Regions from separate parts of the Rhodococcus sp. P4_E4 genome, predicted to be linked through region 2. Evidence: riboswitches for the same ligand, from Rfam matches in the RefSeq annotation. Region 2 holds a riboswitch; each other region holds the start of a gene.
What was found. A riboswitch is a leader RNA that binds a small molecule or an ion and turns the genes downstream of it on or off. The one in region 2 is predicted to bind cobalamin.
Positions count from the first base shown of each region.

Region 1: another riboswitch for cobalamin. It lies ahead of AC1DVN_RS03615 (ABC transporter substrate-binding protein); the one in region 2 lies ahead of AC1DVN_RS05345 (ABC transporter substrate-binding protein).
Region 3: another riboswitch for cobalamin. It lies ahead of cobN (cobaltochelatase subunit CobN); the one in region 2 lies ahead of AC1DVN_RS05345 (ABC transporter substrate-binding protein).
Region 4: another riboswitch for cobalamin. It lies ahead of AC1DVN_RS28555 (CbtB domain-containing protein); the one in region 2 lies ahead of AC1DVN_RS05345 (ABC transporter substrate-binding protein).

Region 1 is NZ_JBFUJB010000002.1:141,126-145,731, reverse strand. Features, by position in the region: gene AC1DVN_RS03620 (MMPL family transporter) at 1-1,894, opposite strand, end outside; cobalamin riboswitch at 1,964-2,111, shown strand; gene AC1DVN_RS03615 (ABC transporter substrate-binding protein) at 2,228-3,223, shown strand; gene AC1DVN_RS03610 (FecCD family ABC transporter permease) at 3,220-4,260, shown strand; gene AC1DVN_RS03605 (ABC transporter ATP-binding protein) at 4,257-4,606, shown strand, end outside.
Region 2 is NZ_JBFUJB010000003.1:201,504-206,109, forward strand. Features, by position in the region: gene AC1DVN_RS05335 (FecCD family ABC transporter permease) at 1-428, opposite strand, end outside; gene AC1DVN_RS05340 (class I SAM-dependent methyltransferase) at 425-1,177, opposite strand; gene AC1DVN_RS05345 (ABC transporter substrate-binding protein) at 1,178-2,191, opposite strand; cobalamin riboswitch at 2,250-2,430, opposite strand; gene AC1DVN_RS05350 (siderophore-interacting protein) at 2,471-3,328, opposite strand; gene AC1DVN_RS05355 (SDR family NAD(P)-dependent oxidoreductase) at 3,811-4,602, shown strand.
Region 3 is NZ_JBFUJB010000019.1:129,437-134,042, reverse strand. Features, by position in the region: gene cobN (cobaltochelatase subunit CobN) at 1-2,606, opposite strand, end outside; cobalamin riboswitch at 2,646-2,778, opposite strand; gene cobG (precorrin-3B synthase) at 2,830-3,972, shown strand; gene AC1DVN_RS20990 (precorrin-8X methylmutase) at 3,992-4,606, shown strand, end outside.
Region 4 is NZ_JBFUJB010000031.1:49,022-53,627, reverse strand. Features, by position in the region: partial or broken gene AC1DVN_RS28565 (NAD(P)-binding domain-containing protein) at 1-1,006, shown strand, start outside; gene AC1DVN_RS28560 (CbtA family protein) at 1,051-1,827, opposite strand; gene AC1DVN_RS28555 (CbtB domain-containing protein) at 1,818-2,012, opposite strand; cobalamin riboswitch at 2,038-2,176, opposite strand; gene mhuD (mycobilin-forming heme oxygenase MhuD) at 2,264-2,572, opposite strand; gene AC1DVN_RS28545 (alpha/beta fold hydrolase) at 2,618-3,355, shown strand; gene AC1DVN_RS28540 (HIT family protein) at 3,340-3,765, opposite strand; gene AC1DVN_RS28535 (helix-turn-helix transcriptional regulator) at 3,804-4,606, opposite strand, start outside.

The DNA of each region.
Region 1 (4,606 bases), on a different contig from region 2:
CGATTCGGCCGGTGCGTTCGGTTCCGAACTTGACTGCTTCCTCCGTCGTCGCTCCCGCGTTCTTGGCCTCGACCATCCGGGACATCAGGAAAACCTCGTAGTCCGTGGACAATCCGAACACCACCGCCAGGATGAGCACGACGAACGTCGCCTCCAGCGGAGTTTGACTGACCCCGAGGAGTTCGACGCCGTGACCGTCCTGGAAGACGAAGGTGAGGACTCCGAAGGTGGTCGCGAGGCTCAGCGCGGCCATCAGTACCGCCTTGATGGGCAGGACCACCGAACCGAACGCGAGGAACAACAGGATCAAGGTGGATCCGACCATGATGAGGATCATCACCGGCAACCAGTGCAGGACGGCGTTGTTGCCGTCGTCGACCATGGCTTGACCGCCACCGACAAGCAGCACTGTTCCGTCGGGAGCGGAGATCGCACGCAGATCTGTCACTGCGGTGCTCTGTGATTGGGGCGTAGAGCCCTCGCTGTAGAGAGCCTGAACCGCGATGAGTTGATTGGTGCTCGCGACGACGGTCGCCTGACCGATGCCCTCGACCTGACCGGCGGACTCGGCGATCGCTGCACCTTCGGCCGGGGTGAGAGTGTTCCCGTCCTCGGCCTGAAGGATCATCGTCGCGCCGTTGCCGGTCTGCGGGAAGTCGTTGACCAACGTGTCCATTGCGACGCGAGCGGGGTCGTTGTCCGGGAGTGCGGTGTACGAGAGTTCTCCCAAACGGGCACCGAGCAGCGGCGAGGCCATCACGAGCAGCACGGCCACGATCGTCACCGAGACCGCGACCGGACGCTTCATCACCCACGTGACGACGCGGCCCCAGAACTTGCGCGAGCGTTCCTCGCCGCGTTGCGCCGCATCCTTGCGCCACGTCAGGGCGTTGATGCGATGCCCCAGAATGGCAAGCAGCGCAGGCACAGCGGTCAGCGACAGAACCGCCGCGCTCAGTACTGCTGCGATCGCACCGAAACCCAAAGACCGGATGACGGCCTGCGGGAAAACGAGCATGCCGCTGAACGCGCAGATCAGCAGCAGACCCGAGAACATGACGGTGCGACCCGCGGTCAGAACTGTCCGCTGCGCAGCCGCTCCCGGGTCCGAGCCCGAATTCAGTTCTTCACGGAACCGACCGACCACGAACAGTCCGTAGTCGATTGCAAGTCCCAACCCGAGAAGAGAAGCGACGTTGATCGAGAACGAAGACACATCGGTGATCAGCGTGAGGACTCGCAGAACCGCCAAGGCGCTCAAGACACTGAGTACACCCACGAACACCGGAACCGCCGCAGCGACGACGCCGCCGAAGATGAAGACCAGCAGCACCAGAGTGATCGGAATGGCGATGGCTTCGGCGACCACCAGGTCTTTCTCCAGCTTGGTGTTGAACGCGACGCCGACGACGGTGTTACCCGCGAATTGTGCCTCGGCACCTTCAACTTCGAGCTTCGGCAAGAGATCGGCGAAAGTAGCAGGTGTGACGCCCGAGTCCGGTGCCAACGTGATCGCAACGGCCGCCATGGATCCGTCGTTCGAGAGCAGACTGGCCTTGGCCGCGGCGTCCGTTCCCCAATACGACTTCACCGACGCGGTCGGCACTTCCGTTTTGAACTGGTCGACGGCGGCCGTCACTGCCGGCCCGATGTCGTCGAGGGTCTTACCGTCTGTGGGTGAGTAGATCGCGATGATGTCCGGGGTCTGCGGTCCGAGATTGTCTTCGATGATGTCCGCAACCTTCGCGGAGTCGCTGCCCGGATCGATGAAGCCGCCCTGGCTGAGCTTGCCGAACACTCCGAGTCCCCACACCCCACTGATGAGAACTATCAGAACCGCGAGGCTCAGTACCCACCATTTCCGGGCGACGACGGTTTGGGCCCAGCGTGTCATGTATCAACTCCGGTGTGTGGGGGCGTCTGGCCAGATCGACTGTAGTGGGCGTTTGGTCTTGAATCGGAAACGTCATGCATACTGCTCGAAGCACTTGCAAGCCACGTGTGTGGGGGAAGCCGGTCCGAATCCGGCGCTGACCCGCAACGGTAGGTCGATTCTCGGTAGTCACCGAGCGTCGGCAAGCCCGATTACCCACCGCGCGGTGTGCGACATCCATTCGTCGTGGTCTACGAAAAGGAAGTCCAGCAGGAGCTCTGGCCGAGTATCAGTGTGCGGGCGGAGTTGTCTGTCGGATTCTCATTCGTGGCTCAGAGCCCTTACGAGGTCCCCGTGTCACTTCAGTTCTCCCCGTCCCGCGCCGCCGCTGTTCTCATCGCGGTCGCCTTTGTTTCGGCAGGTTGTTCCAAAGGCCAGGAATCAGAGTCCGCGTCTGCTGCGGAATCCTTCGCACAGGCTGTGTCCGTGACCAACTGCGATCGAGAGATGACCTTCGACTCGCCGCCGCAGCGCATCGTGTCTTTGAACGGGCATGTCACCGAGGCGCTCATCGAAATCGGTGCGGGTGACCGGATCGTCGGTCGGGCGTACAGCGACAACCCGCCAACTGCGGAGACCGCCGATGTATTCAACAAGATTCCCAGCCTCTCCGATACGTTCCCCAGCATGGAGCAGGTCCTCGACGTCGATCCGGACTTCGTGGTCGGAGGAATGACCAGTGCCTTCAACGAGAAGCAAGGCCGTTCCCGAGACGCTTTCGGCGAGCGCGGAATCAACACCTTCCTCTTCTCGGAATACTGTGGCACCGGTTTCCCCGACATCGGATTGCTCGAGAACGACTACACGCAACTCGGTCGAGTCCTGGGCGTCGAAGATTCCGCCCGCGAGGTCGCAGAGGAGATCAGCGATGGTCTCGATTCCGTCCGCGCTTCGGTCGGAGACGCGGCGCCGGTACCGACCTTCTTCTACGACAGTGGTGACCAGGTTCCGACGACTATCGGCGGAGTCGGCGTCGGTCAATTGGTCGCGGAATACTCCGGCGTCTCGAACATCTTCGCCGAAGGGACAAAGCCCTACATCGACGCATCGTGGGAAGCTGTTGCCGAGCGTGCACCCCAGGCGATCGTGGTCATCGACTACGGAGACAAGACCGCCGAGCAGAAGATCGACTTCCTCCGCGCCCAGCCGTTGATGGCGACCACCCCTGCTGTGCAGCAGAACCGGTTCGTCGTGGTTCCTCTCGCGGACCTGTTCGAGAGTTCACGGTTGGTGCGTTCGGCACAGACCATCGCGACGGCCTTCCATCCGGGCGCTGACGCGGCGAAGTGACCCGCACGCGTTACGGGTACGGCGCCCTACTTGTCGGCTTGGCGGTCGCCTTGGCGATCGTCCTGGGGTTGGCCGTCTCCTTGGGATCGGTTCGCATTCCCGTCGGTGACGTCTGGGCGATAGTCGGAGCCCGTTTGGCGCCAGGGACTTTCGAAACGTGGTGGACCGCGGCGCGGGAGTCGATCGTGATCGACTCCCGCCTGCCACGTGCACTCACGGCTGCGGTCGTGGGTGCTTCCTTGGCGATGTCGGGTGCTGTTGCTCAGGCTGTCACACGGAATCCTCTTGCCGACCCGTATCTGCTCGGAGTTTCGTCGGGTGCGGGATTCATGGTGGTGCTCGTCTCGGTGCTGGGTTTCGGCGCCGGCCTCCTCGGGGTTTTCACGATTCCGGTCGCAGCATTCGTCGGGGCGATGATCCCGTTGTTTCTCGCACTGCTGATCGGCGGCCGGTATCCGCAGCCGACCGCGATCATTTTGGTGGGTGTAGCGCTCGCCCAGATATTCTCGGCGCTCATCACCTTTTGCATCCTGGTGTTGGCCGATGATCGGCACGTGACGTCGGTGATGCACTGGATTGCCGGCGGATTCGGTGATGCGCGATGGTCGACGCTGATCTTCCCGACGATCGCACTGGTCGTCGTCGGCACAGCCCTTCTGTTCAGTTCGCGGTGGATGGACGTCTTGCAGACCGGTGACGACGGGGCTGCTGCACTCGGTATGAACGTCCGGCGGTTCCGTGTGTTGTCCTTGCTTGCGGTCTCCGTACTGGCGGGCGCGGCAGTCAGCGTTGCCGGTGGAATCGGATTCATTGGCCTCCTGATCCCACATCTGGCCGGTTTCATCGTCGGCACCAGAGCAATTCGACTGCTCCCTGCTGCAGCCCTTCTGGGCGCCGTCGCGATGGTTGCCGCGGATACCGCTGCGCGCTCGGTGGCACAATCCACCGAAGTTCCGGTCGGAGTGATCACCGCCCTCGTGGGTGCACCGATCTTCGTCTGGATGCTTTACCGGCAGTATCGGAGGCTCGAACAGTGACGCAGACCAGAACAGTGACACAGGCCAGAACAGAGACACTCCCGAAGGACGCCGAAGCTGCGCCTCTGCTCGAACTCGTCGAGACCCGGGCGCGGCTTGGCAACCGCGAAGTCCTGCGCGGCATCACTTTCGCGGTGACGTCCGGTGAAATATTGGGCTTGGTCGGACCCAACGGCAGTGGCAAGACGACGGCGCTGCGCTGCTGCTACAACGCTTTGACTCCGACAGGTGGCGCAGTTCTGATCGATCAAGCCGACTCGACGACGCTCTCGCGTAAGGACATCGCCAAAACCATCTCGGCGAGCGTCCAGGAACCTACTGTCTCGGCAGGACTTTCGGTTCGTGA
Region 2 (4,606 bases):
GAGATCACCGCGCCGATGAAAGCGCCGCTCGACAAGCCGATCACCCCCGACCCGACTCCGAGGATCACGATCAGTACGGCACCGGTCGAGGCGCCGGACGAGATACCGAGGACAAATGGATCAGCCAGTGGATTGCGAAGCAGAGACTGCATGATCGCCCCGCATAGCCCGAGGCCCGCACCGCAGAGCGCGGCGAGCAGAGTACGTGGCAGACGAAGATCCCACACGATGCCGTCGCGGATAGGGGTGACGTCCGCCGCGGTACCGCCGAGATGGCCGACGACGATCGAGGCCACCTCACCGACCGACAGACCGGCCGGCCCCAACGTGATCGCCACGGCGGCCGACCCGGCCAGCGTGACAACACCGATCACCCACAGCAGGGTGACGGTCGTCGGGTTGTCACGCAGGCGAACTCTTGTCGTCATCTCACGCCGTAGACCACGTAGTCGTCGAACAGTTGCCAGACCGTTCCCGACTCTCGAAAACCTGCTTGCGCGAGCGCCGCCAACTGGAAGTCGACGGCAGTGGGCGCGGTAGCGTCGCGTCCGGCGAATCTGCGCTCACGCTCGTCGGTCAGTGGTCCGATGCCGGGAGTTGCCCGCAACTCCTCCCACCAGCTGTCCCACTCGGGAGCGCCGGCAGCAAAGGCGGAGCGTTGCGTCTGCTCGTCGTGAGCCTTCGCCCATCGACCGATGACGGGGGAGCGGCTGTCGAAGCGGAAGTGATCACCGTTGAGCAGGACTCCGTCAGGGCTCAGCAGTTCGCGGCACTGCCGGTACACCTCGACGAGCTGTTGCGGTTGTAACCAGTGCAGCGCAGTTGTCGACACTATCGCCTGCACCGGCGCAGTCACCGAAGTCGGCCAATCGGTGCTCAGCAGGTCTGCGTCGACCAGCTGCAGTCGGTCACCGAAACGAGTCGACGACTGACGGGCGACTTCCAGCAGCATCGGGTCGTAATCGATCCCCACAACGCTCGCGTGCTTGAACTTCTCGAGGATCCGGGCGCTCAGTGAGCCCGGTCCGCAGGCCAGGTCGACAACCGTGAACGGGGTGTGCGCGTACTGCAATTCGAGAACGTCGAGAATCGCGTCGAATCGCTTTTCGCGGTCGGCGATGTATGCCGCCTGCTGGTCGTCCCACTGACGCACCAGTTCACTGATCTCCGCGGACATCTAGACCACACCCAACTGGCGCAGCCCGTCGGAGAGCTGTTCGATGCCACCGACATTGCGGATCGAGGGATCCATCGTCGTTCCCTCGAGGATGATGTAACGCTTGTTCTTCACTGCGGTGAGCTTGCTGGCGACCGGGTCCGATTCGAGGAACGCGATCTTGTCTGCGGCACTGTCGCCGTCTCCGCCGCGGTCGAGATCTGCGAGCACCAGCACGGTCGGGTCTCGATCGAGCACACTCTCCCAACCGATTTCGGGCCAGTACTGTTTGTTGTCGTCGAAGGCGTTCTTCGCGCCCACCGCGTCGGTCATGATTCCCGGTGCACCGCAGCACCCGGCGAAGTACGGAGTCTTCGTGGCTGCGTACCACCACGCCAGCGTCACGTCTTCGGCTCCCAGCGACGCCGTGGCGGTGGCCGCGCGATCCTTCAAACTCTCGGTCAGCTCGACACCTTTGTCCTTGACGTCGAACAGTGTTGCCACGTCGCCGATTTCGGCGTACAAGTCGTCGAGTGTGAGGGCCTTGCTCTGCTCGGCATCCTGACCGGTGCACTCGCTGGGCGACTGGTACGTCGCGACCCCGAGGTCGGTGAACTTGGTCCGGTCGGCGATGCCTTCCGAGGTGAACGTGTAATTGAAGGTCGTGTAGACCATGTCCGGTTCGCGTTCGAGGACACTCTCGAAGGACGGGAACTCGGTGTCGAAAGCTTGAACCTGACTGCGTGCCTCACGTAATTCGGGGAGTACGTCGTCGTCGCTCATGGCGTAGCCGGCCATCCGGTCCTGCACTCCCAGTGCGAACAGCATTTCGGCCGCAGGCTGATTTACCGCGATCGCCCGTTCGATCGGTCGCTCCACCGTGACGTCTCGGCCACAGTTCTGGACTGTCACGCGCGATTGTTCGGAAGAGTTGGATTGTCGGGCAGCACTGTCGTCGGAGGAGCAGGCAACCAACGACGCGCTCAACAAGGCCGCGACGGCAGCGGCGGGTAGGCGAAGTCTGGACAGACGCATGGAATCTCGTTCTCGCAGGGGCTCGTTCGCGGAGCCCGTTACCGTGTGAACAGGCGCCTGTTGACCCCTGCTGCCAGCCGGTATTCGGACTCGAGATCGCCCCACCCGAGCGCCTTCCCAGATTTTCATCCAGTGGCGTAAGCCCGGGCGGTCACCCTCACCGCTGCGCGTCAGTTCCGGATTCACACCGGATTCCCTGACCCCCTGTGTGGAGGTCCGCTGGCACAGAGGAACTTATCACCGCAGTGCACGGCCGGTCAGGTCGGCCGGTGTACGCGATCAGATCTCGATGGCCAGGTCGTCGATGTCGGTCAGGGTTCCACCGCCGGCGAGGATTCGCTCGTAGTTCTCGCGCCGACGGAGGTCGATTTCGGTGTTGCTGATGCCGCGCTTCCAGTAACCGAATATCGCGACGTCGTCTTTGTCGAGTCCGACGGTCGACCGAAAGTGCTTACGGATTGCGCGCATCTCGTTGCGTTCACCGGCTCCCCACACGACGTAGCTCGCGGGATCGGCGAGCTCGCGTGCTCGTACCGCCAGTGGGCCGTCGGGCTCGGCGAGATCTGCGCTCACGCGGTGAAGCTCCAGGCCGGGGAGGGCGGGCAGTTCGGCGAAAGCGACCTCGTCATCTGTTGTGACCCAGCCGATTCCGACCACGTCGGTAGGTAGCTGCTCGATGATCGAGTACAGCGCAGGTATTGCGGTGCCATCCAGAAAAAGTGCGATCCGTCGACCTGGAACGTCGGGGACCAAGAAGTGTGGTCGCGGACCGGTGAGACCGAAGGTGTCACCGATGGCCAACGCCGCTGCCCACCTCATCATCGGGCTGGTCTGTCCGTGCAGGACCACGTCGATGACGATCGATCCGGTGGCGGAATCGTAGGAACGCACCGTGTACACACGCGAAGCGTCGTCGAAATTGGGCCCGAGATTCATTCGTACGGTGACGTTCGGGCGTGACCAGGTCGGATCGTCGGTCGACTCCGTCAAACGAGCCGTGATCCGCAGCAGGTGGTCGCTCGGTCGCTCCATTGCTTCGACGACGGCGAGAACGTCGTTGAGTCCGCGATTGTGGTCAGCGGTTCGTAGGACGCTCGCCCGGGGAGTTGTTGTGCTCGTGGCGTCTGCATGTGTCATCGACTGTGCTCCTGGATCGGGTTTTCGAGATGCCATCAGGTTAGTGCTGCCTAAGTCGGCACAGTTGTCCAGAAGTGACATCTGATTACCTGAATCAAACCTGCGTCGCGAACAACGCGTTTGAGCGACTTGTACTCGCGCTGCTACGGTGCCTGTGATGTCCATACGCCGCTGTACTCTCGATTCCGGCCGTGCACTGCGCACGGCCCGATTCGGCGTAGCGACATTCCGCCGGGGGCGTAAGGCGATCGACCGCCGCCCCTCTGGTCTTGTCTGGATCGAAAGAGCCTTGGCCGCACCGGCCGGATCCGTCTGACATTCGCCACTTCGGCGAGCATTACCTCGCTGAGATTTCGCAGTGCCACACCTGTTGCAGTGCTGCGTATTTCCCGTACCTGAAGTTTCTCGCGGGTGAGTTGTGAGTGTCGGCGCCGCCGAGCCTGGATTACCAGCCAACTCGTTTTCGTGAAAGGTACACAGCAATGAATCGTTTCGAAGGTCGTCGTATTCTCGTCACCGGCGCAGGATCGGGAATCGGGCAGGCCACCGCGCTGCGGTTGCTCGCCGAAGGTGGCCGCGTGGTCGCTGCCGACATCTCCGAGAAGGGTCTGGCAGACACCCGGAGGTCGGCTGAACATGCCTCGACGGAGGGTCGTCTCGACACCGTCGTCGTCGATATCGGTGACGAGAGTTCCGTCATCACGGTTGTGGGTCAGGCAATTTCGGCTCTCGGGGGATTGGACGTACTGGTCAACGCCGCCGGGATATTGCGAGGCGGGCACACCCACGAGACCTCACTGGACTTGTGGAATCAGGTGATCTCCGTGAACTTGACCGGCACCTTCCTCGTCACTCGTCAGGCACTGCCAGCTCTCCTGGCCACCGGCAACGCAGTGGTGGTGAATTTCAGCTCCACCTCCGCAGCCTTCGCGCACCCGTACATGGCCGCATATGCGGCGAGTAAGGGAGGAATCCAGTCCTTCACTCACGCACTGGCTCTCGAATACGGCAAGCAGGGTCTGCGCGCCGTCGCGGTAGCTCCGGGCAGTGTGAAGAGCGGGATCACCGACACCACGGCGTCGTACCTGCCGGAAGACACCGACTGGTCGCTCTTCGGCAAGCTGTCGCCAATTCTGAGCACTGATCTGGAGTCCGGTGGTGCTCCCATGGCCGGGCCGGAAAGTGTTGCGGGAGTTATCGCGATGCTGGCATCCGACGATGGTGCCTTCATCACCGGCACGGAGATCCGTGTGGACGGCGGCACTCACGCCTGATTCT
Region 3 (4,606 bases), on a different contig from region 2:
GAGGTACGCATTGCGGCGGTTCCCCACACCGACAGACCCACCGAGCGCGGGTACTCGCCGTGATCGGCGAGATAGCGAGCGGCGAGCGACTCGGCCATCGCCTGACCGGTCTCCCACGCCAGGCGTGAAGGAACTGCCTTGGGGTCGACGGAGTAGAAGTTACGACCAGTGGGAAGAACGTTGATCAGGCCGCGCAGCGGCGAACCGCTCGGACCCGCGGCGATGAATCCGCCGTCGAGCGCGTGCAGGACCTGCTTGATCTCGTTGTCCGTCTGCCGCAGACGCGGAACCACTTCGGTGGCCGCGAACTGCAGGATCTTCACGACGGTCTCGTCGTCGCTGAGTTGTTCTGCCGCAGCGGGGTTCCAATCGGCGTCGTACATGCCGCGAACCAGTGCGTGCGCCTTTTCCTCGACGTCGTCGACACGGCTGCGCGACTCGTCGCCGTCTTCGCTGAGCCCGAGTGCTTCACGCAAACCGGGGACGCTCTGTTCGCCGCCCCACATCTGACGGGCACGCAGCATGGCGAGGACCAGTTCGATTTCGGCGTCGCCCTGGGGTGCACGGCCGAGAATGTGCAGACCGTCGCGGATCTGGACGTCCTTGATCTCGCACAGCCAACCGTCGACGTGCAGGAGCATGTCGTCGAACACGTCTTCTTCAGGCCGCTCGGCGAGGCCGAGGTCGTGGTCCATCTTGGCGGCACGCATCAGTGTCCAGATCTGCTGGCGAATAGCCGGGAGCTTGGACGGATCGAGTGCGGAAATGTTGGAGTGCTCGTCGAGCAGTTGCTCGAGGCGGGAGATGTCGCCGTAGCTTTCGGCACGGGCCATCGGCGGGATCAGGTGATCGACGAGCGTCGCGTGAGCACGACGCTTGGCCTGTGTTCCCTCGCCCGGGTCGTTGACCAGGAACGGGTAGATCAGCGGCAGGTCGCCGAGCGCTGCGTCGGTGCCGCAGTTGCTGGACATGCCGAGCGTCTTGCCCGGCAACCATTCGAGGTTGCCGTGCTTGCCGAGGTGCACAACGGCGTCGGCGCCGAATCCGCCGTTGTCCGGGGTGGCAGCGATCCAGCGGTAGGCCGCGAGGTAGTGGTGGCTCGGCGGCAGATCCGGGTCGTGGTAGATCGCGACAGGCTTTTCACCGAATCCCCGCGGCGGCTGAACCATGAGGACGATGTTGTTGAATCGCAGTGCCGCGATGACGATTTCGCCGTCCGGATCCTGCGAGCGATCGACGTACAACTCGCCGGGCGCTGTGCCCCAGTGTTCTTCGACTCCGCTGCGCAGTTCCTCGGGCAGGGTGGCGAACCAGTCGCGGTACTTCGCTGCCGAGATGCGGATCGGATTGCCCTCGAGCTGCTCGGCGGTAAGCCAGTCGGGATCCTGTCCGCCGGCCGCGATCAGGGCGTGGATCAGCGCATCGCCGTCCTTGGCTGCCAGGCCGGGAACTGCGTCAGGGCCGTCGACCGGACCGAGGTCGTAACCGGCAGAACGCATTTCGGTGAGCAGATCGATTGCGCTCGCCGGAGTGTCGAGGCCGACGGCGTTGCCGATACGGGCGTGCTTGGTCGGGTACGCCGAGAGCATCAGAGCAACGCGACGCTGGGTGGTCGGAATGTGGCGAAGCTTGCCGTGACGGACGGCGATACCGGCGACACGGGCAGCGCGCTCGGCATCGGGGACGTACGTGGACAGCCCGTCGGAGTCGATTTCCTTGAAGGAGAACGGGACGGTGATGATGCGACCGTCGAACTCCGGCACCGCGACCTGCGTCGCGACGTCGAGAGGCGACAGTCCGTCGTCGTTCTCGTCCCAGGTGGCGCGGCTACTGGTCAGGCACAGCCCCTGCAGGATCGGGACGTCGAGTGCAGCGAGTGCGGCGACGTCCCAGGCTTCGTCGTCCCCACCAGCGGACGCGGTGGCGGGCTTGGTGCCGCCGGCAGCAAGAACTGTCACGACCATGGCGTCGGCGCGGCGGAGCGTGCTCAGAAGTTCGGCTTCTGCGGTTCGCAGAGATGCGCAGTAGATCGGCAGCGCAGTGCCACCGGCCTCGGCGACCGCGTCGCACAAGGCCTGGATGTACCGGGTGTTTCCGGCCAGGTGCTGGGCGCGGTAGTACAGAACTGCGATGACCGGACCGCTCGCCGCGTCGAGATCGGGCGCGAAATCAGCGATTCCCCAGGAAGGCAGGTGAGCCGGCGGCTCGAAACCGTGACCGGTGAGCAGGACGGTGTCGGAGAGGAAGTGGTGCAGCTGTGCCAGATTCTGCGTGCCACCCTCAGCCAGGTAGTTGTGCGCCTCGGCAGCAACACCGGCGGAGACCGTCGAGCACTCCATGAGGTCGGCATCCGGCGCGTGCTCGCCGCCGAGAACGACTACGGGGAGTCCGGAGGCGAGGACCATCTCCAAGCCGTCTTCCCAACTACGACGGCTGCCGAGGATACGAACGATCACGAGGTCGACGCCGTCGAGCAAGGGCGGCAAGTCCTCCGAGACCAGCAAGCGTGAGGGGTTGGCCCAGCGATAGGAGACGCCGTCGCCGGCTTCCTGGCTGGCGCGGGCGCTCAGCAGATCGGTATCGGACGTGGAGAGCAGAAGAATCACGGGTGAAGCCTTCCTGGGGTTTCGCGCCCCGTGGCACAGATCTGTCATCGACGGCGGTTGAGGGTCTGACTCGTGTTTCCGAGCGGAAACACGTCCCGCTCGAGCAACACTCACAGTGGCGCGACCGCACCGGACTTTCACCGGTTTCCTCAACTGCCGTCACTGGTGGTGGTGATGCTACCGGTCCGCAGAAGGCACTCATGACAGGTCGTACCCTGGAGCCATGCCCACGGACCGTTCACAGCCAGACGCGTGCCCGGGTGCACTGCAAGTTCACCACGCCGCCGACGGCGCACTGGCACGCGTGCGCCTACCCGGCGGACTCCTCACCCCGGTCCAATTGCAGACGCTCGCCGACGCAGCGCGCGATCTCGGCAACGGGCAGATGGAACTCACTTCGAGGGGCAACGTCCAACTGCGCTCGGTCTCGGATCCCGAAGCCTTCGCGGCGCGAATCGCGTCGGCCGGCCTGCTGCCGTCCGCGACGCACGAGCGAGTGCGCAACATCCTCGCGTCCCCACTGTCCGGCCGTATCGGGGGCGTCGCCGACATTCGTGAACTGGTCCACCGTCTCGATTCGGCGATCCAAGCGGATCACGCATTGGCGGATCTGCCAGGGCGAACCCTGTTCACCCTCGACGACGGGCGCGGAGACATCACCGGGCTACGGGGCGATTTCGGACTCCATGCGCGCAGCGCCACCGAGCATTCACTGGTGCTCGCCGGTCACCACACCACTCATCTCGTCCAGGCGGACGACGCCGTCGAATTGCTCCTCGAGGTGGCTCGATCATTCCTCGACGTCCGCGACAAGCACTGGCGCCTGGCCGAGGTTCCGGACGGAATCGAACGCACCCTCGAGCAGCTGGGTCTGAGCGCCGAGTCCACCGGTGCTGCGGACCTCACGCCGGATGCACGGCCCACCATCGGCTGGCTCGAGCAGCGCGACGGGACCGTAGCCCTGGGCGGAGGCTTGCGATTCGGGCTGCTCGACGCTCGGCTGGCCGAGTTCCTGGCCGCCGTCGACAAGCCCGTTGTCGTGACGCCGTGGCGATCGGTGCACATCTTCGACCTCGACGAATGGGCTGCCGAGCAGGTAGTCCGGGTGTTGGCGCCGATGGGGTTGATCTTCGACGAGAACTCACCGTGGCTCGACGTCACCGCCTGCACCGGAAGCCCGGGATGCGAGAAGTCGCTCGCCGATGTGCGCACCGACGCAATCACCGCCGTCGAGCAGGCAGAACTGCCCGTCGTCGGGCGCCAGCACTGGGCCGGGTGCGACCGCAGCTGCGGACGTCCCCGCGGGGACGTAGCGGATGTGATTGCGACGGGTGACGGTTACCGGGTGAATCCGGCCGATCGGTGATGCCTCTATCGTGTGGCACATGATCGAGTACATCCGTGACGGCGCGGAAATCTATCGCCAGTCCTTTGCCACCATTCGGGCCGAAGCCGACCTGAGCCGTTTCCCGGCGGATGTCTCGCAAGCTGTAGTGCGCATGATTCATGCAAGTGGCCAGGTCGATCTCGTCGACGACGTCGCCTTCACACCCGGTGTCGTCTCGGCTGCGCGCGCAGCTCTGCGCGACGGCGCGCCGATTTTCTGCGACGCCCAGATGGTGGCTGCCGGCATCACGCGCAAGCGTCTGCCCGCCGGTAACGACGTAATCTGCACCCTCGGCGATCCGCGGGTTCCCGTGCTGGCGTCGACCATCGACAACACTCGCTCGGCGGCTGCTCTCGAACTGTGGGGAGCCAAGCTCGAGGGCGCTGTTGTCGCGATCGGAAACGCACCCACCGCACTGTTCCATCTCCTGAACCTCATCGAAGCCGGCGCGCCCCGTCCGGCCGCCATCGTCGGAGGTCCGGTCGGCTTCATCGGCGCTGCCGAGTCGAAGGAAGCCCTCATCGAACACGCCAGCGGGATCGATCATCTCGTGCTCCGCGGCCGACGCGGCGGCAGCGCGATCACCGCGGCCGTCGTCAATGCGATTGCGAGC
Region 4 (4,606 bases), on a different contig from region 2:
CGGCGACTGGCTCGAGATGTACACCAAGGTCATGGAGGTTCCGTACTGGAGTTCCACGACCTGCACCTCTGCGTCGTTCGACGAGAAGACCCAGGAATGGACCGTCGAGGTCAACCGCAACGGCGAGAAGCTGACGTTGCGTCCCAAGCAGTTGGTGATGGCGACGGGTATGTCCGGCAAGGCCAACGTTCCGACGTTCCCCGGGCAGGACAAGTTCCTCGGCGATCAGCACCACTCGAGCAAGCACCCCGGCCCGGATCAGTACGTGGGCAAGAAGGTCGTCGTGATCGGGGCCAATAACTCCTCGCACGACATCTGCGGCGCACTGTGGGAGAACGGCATCGACGTCACGATGGTGCAACGCAGCTCGACGCACATCGTGAAGTCGGATTCGCTGATGGATTTGGGCTTGGGCGATCTGTACTCGGAGCGAGCACTGGCCGCGGGCATGACGACACACAAGGCGGACCTCACGTTCGGTTCGCTGCCGTACCGGATCATGCACGAGTTCCAGATCCCGGTGTACGACGCAATCCGTGAGCGCGACAAGGATTTCTACGATCGCCTCGAGAAGGCGGGCTTCGAGCACGACTGGGGCGACGACGGTTCAGGTCTGTTCATGAAGTACCTACGCCGCGGTTCGGGGTACTACATCGACGTCGGCGCGGCCGAACTGGTTGCCAATGGAGACATCAAGCTCGCGCACGGCAACATTCGTGAGCTGACCGAGAACAGCGTGATCCTCGAAGACGGTACGGAATTGCCTGCCGACGTGGTGGTCTACGCGACCGGCTACGGCTCGATGAACGGCTGGGTGGCGGATCTGATCGGTCAGGACACCGCCGACAAGGTCGGCAAGGTGTGGGGCCTGGGCTCGAATACCACCAAGGATCCGGGACCGTGGGAAGGCGAGCAGCGCAACATGTGGAAGCCGACGCAGCAGGAAGCGCTGTGGTTCCACGGAGGCAATCTGCACCAGTCGCGCCACTACTCGCTGTACTTGGCGTTCCTTTATTAACCGCCCGCGGTTAATAAAGGCGCACAGCAGGTTCAGCGAAGGGCGTACTTCTTTGCTACTTCGGTGTTCTTGGTCGCGCGCTCGGTGAGGAAGGCGAATGCCAACCCGAGTACGAGCCAGAGCGTCGCCTGCGTAGCGAGCGAGGAAAGTCGGAACTCCCACAGCAGAGTTGCCGGGAAGTCCTCGCCCACCTCGTTGATGCCGGGAAGCGAGACGTAACCGATCGTGGCGATCACCAGGAACGCAGCCACCGGAGCAGCGATGCGCACGCTGAGGAACTCGTGCCCGGAAACTGCCTTTGCCGCCGCTGCTGCCGCGGTGACGGACAGTAGCCCGAGAATCACGGCGGCCAGCCACAGCAGTGTGCGCTGGTTGATGGTGTCGGGATCTCCGACGGCCGGCGGATTGGCCGGGTACTTGAAGAAGGGCACGGCCTCGATGGCCAGCCAACCACCGACGGCGATGGTGATCGCCAACAACGGCCCGGACATTCCGGTGAGTCGTCGAGCGTAATTGGCAACGACCGAGAAGATCGCCCCGAGTGCCAGTCCGGCCAGCGCTGTGGCCAGGAACAGCCCGGCGCGCTGCCCGTCGCGGCTCACCAGTGGTTCTTCTTCGTCACCGTGCGAATGCCCAGCGGCTTCGCCGGCAACCTCACCGGTGGCGCTGTTGGCTTCTTCGATCGCAATGGCGGCATTGACGTGCGGTTCACCCAGCACGAATGCAACTCCGCCGGCAAGGATGCCTGCGATCAAACCAGCCAACAAACCACGAATGAGAAGCTTCGTGAAATTGTCGACTAGTGGCACGGCAGGCCCATCAAGTGTCGACCGTCGTGCATCAATTCATGCATGTACATGCCGGTGCGAGAGATAGCGCCCTGGTCGAATCCGACCAGGTAGAGAGCGAGCATCGCGAACAGAACTACTGCAGCGGCGAGGAAAGCAAGACGAGTCGAATCGATCGACGTATCGGGAGAATAGGCGAGAGCCATCGAAGCCTCCTGGGATTTTCGCGTCCCCTAGGTCCATGCGATGGCCGAAGTGTCTGGCTGTCGAAATAGTCGTGCCGAAAAAGGCACTTCACCTCGAATTACAGTGGCGCGACCGCTCCGGGCTTTCACCGGATTCCTGTCGGACCATCGCGTTTACATGCGAACTTTTGCACTACTGCCCGCACCGTGTCAACGCGTAAGCCGAGATGACCGTCGATTGTGCCCGCCAAGGCGGGCACAATCGTTCTAGATCAGCTCTTTGCGGCGACGTCCAGAACAACTTCGAACTCGAGCAACGACGCACCCGAAGCGACGGGCTTCGCACGCTCGCCGGAATGGGCTTCGCGGGCAGGGCCGTCACGCCAATCGGCGAACGCCTGCTCGGACTCCCACTGCGTCACCACGAAGTAGCGGCTCTCACCTGCGGTGGGGCGGAGGAGTTGGAATCCGAGAAAGCCCGGGGAGTTCTCGACTGCATGAGCGCGTGCTGCGAAGCGCTTCTCCAGTTCGGGGCCGGCGCCCTCGGGGACCTCGATTGCATTGATCTTCACGACTGCCATGCAAGCGACATTACCCGCGCACCTTCACCGCGTACCGTGACACTCGTGTTGCATGACGAAGGTGGAACAGGACAACCGATTCTGTTGTTGCACGGCCTCATGGGCAGCTCGAGGACGTGGCGACGCCAGGTGCCGTGGATCCGCGAGTTCGGCCACGTCTACACGTTCGACGCCGCCGGTCACGGCCGGCCCGCGCCGTCAGAGCTGACCACCGAGGCATTCGTCGACGACCTGGCATCTGCCGTTGCGTCCATCGAGGAGCCGATGATCGTGATCGGCCATTCGATGGGGGCTCTGCACGCGTGGTGCTTCGCCGCATCGCATCCCGAAAAGGTTTGTGCACTGGTCCTCGAAGACATGGCTCCGGATTTTCGCGGACGCACCGCCGCGGATTGGGCTCAGATGATCTCGGCGTGGCCGCAGCCGTTTGCTTCCGAGGACGCGATGAAGGAATTCTTCGGGCCCGTCGCCGGCCAGTACTTTCTCGACTCTTTCGACCGCCGCGACGACGGGTGGTACCTGCACGGCGAGGTGTCGACCTTCCGCGACATCTCGGAGGAGTGGGGCACGAGGCATTTCTGGGATCAGTGGAAGGCGATCGACGTGCCGACCTTGCTGATCGAGGGAGAGTTCACCATCACCCCCGAGGGACAGATGCGAGAGATGGCCGAGAGGCCGGGAACTCGGTACGTACGTATTGCCGACGCAGGCCACCTGGTTCACGACGATCAACCGCAGCGCTATCGCGAAGTGGTGACGGAATTCCTTCAGACGGTGAGCTGACTGCGGATCGACGCGCCCACCTGCTCCAGTTCGACGGCTCGCCTGGCCAGGAGTCCGGCAGCGAACTTCGCCTTGTCGCCGCGATGGCGGGGGACGACGTGGAGGTGCGAGTGAAACACGGTTTGGCCCGCGGCACGCCCGTCGTTGACGAGAAAGTTGACTCCGTCAGCGGCGATGTCGCAGCGGCGTAGAGCTCCGGCGATGAGCGTGCCGACGCGGAACATCTCTGCGCCCTCGTGGCTTTCGAGAGCATCGAGGTTTTCTGCATGACGCTTGGGGACCACCAGGGTGTGTCCGCGACTCACCGGTCGGGCGTCGAGAAATGCAAGAGTCGTCTCGCTCTCGTGGACGAGAATCGCCGGCTCGGTCAGCGCGACGATCTTGCAGAAGACACAGGTATCGGTGCTCATGCCTACAGAATGTAGTCCGAATCAGATCCGACCCGGGACTACAGCAGGCGCAGCTGACGTGCCTTCGTGATCGCTTCGTTTCGATTGTGTACGTCGAGCTTCTTGTAGAGAGTGCGCAGTTGAGTCTTGACGGTGTTGACGGACACGTACAGTTTGTCGGCCATCGCGGCCGACCCCATGCCGAGCGCCAGGAGTGAGAGGACCTTCTGTTCGCGTTCGGTCAGCTCCACGATACGTACGAATCCCGGAAATGATTCCGCAGGAGCCCTTTTCGAGAACTCGGCGAGTGCACGCGATTTTGTTACTGCCATCGATTCGAGTTTCTCGACGTCCGCCGATCCAATGGTCGCGAACGGACGCAGAAGTCCGGTTTGGTCCGCGATACTGCACGCTCTGGACCACTCCTGAGAGGCGAGGCGTGGCTCACCCAGCTCGGAGTGTGCAACCGCTTGCACCAGAAGCGATTCCATCTGTGCCCGCGGATAGGATTCGCCAGACCAGTCGAACTGATGGCACAGCGCCACAGCGGCCTCGTTCTGGCCGATTCGCTGACGTAAACGCGCCACCGACGCGAGCGTCCACGGGTTGGCTGCAGGATCGGCAATTTCCTTGGCCAGAGCCGTCGCCTTGTTTCCCTCGCCGAGTGCGAGCAGGAGATCGATTTCTGCGGATTGCAGCAGAGGAAGCGCGAAAGACGTGGCCGTGTACTGCTTGGAATGCACTCCAATCGCGTTGTGGAGCAAGGACAGAGCGGAAGATGCACTGCTCTGAGTCAGGGCGAATTGGCTGTGCGCATAGACGACGAACGCCCATAGCTCCTCGGTGTCAGACGGAACGCCGA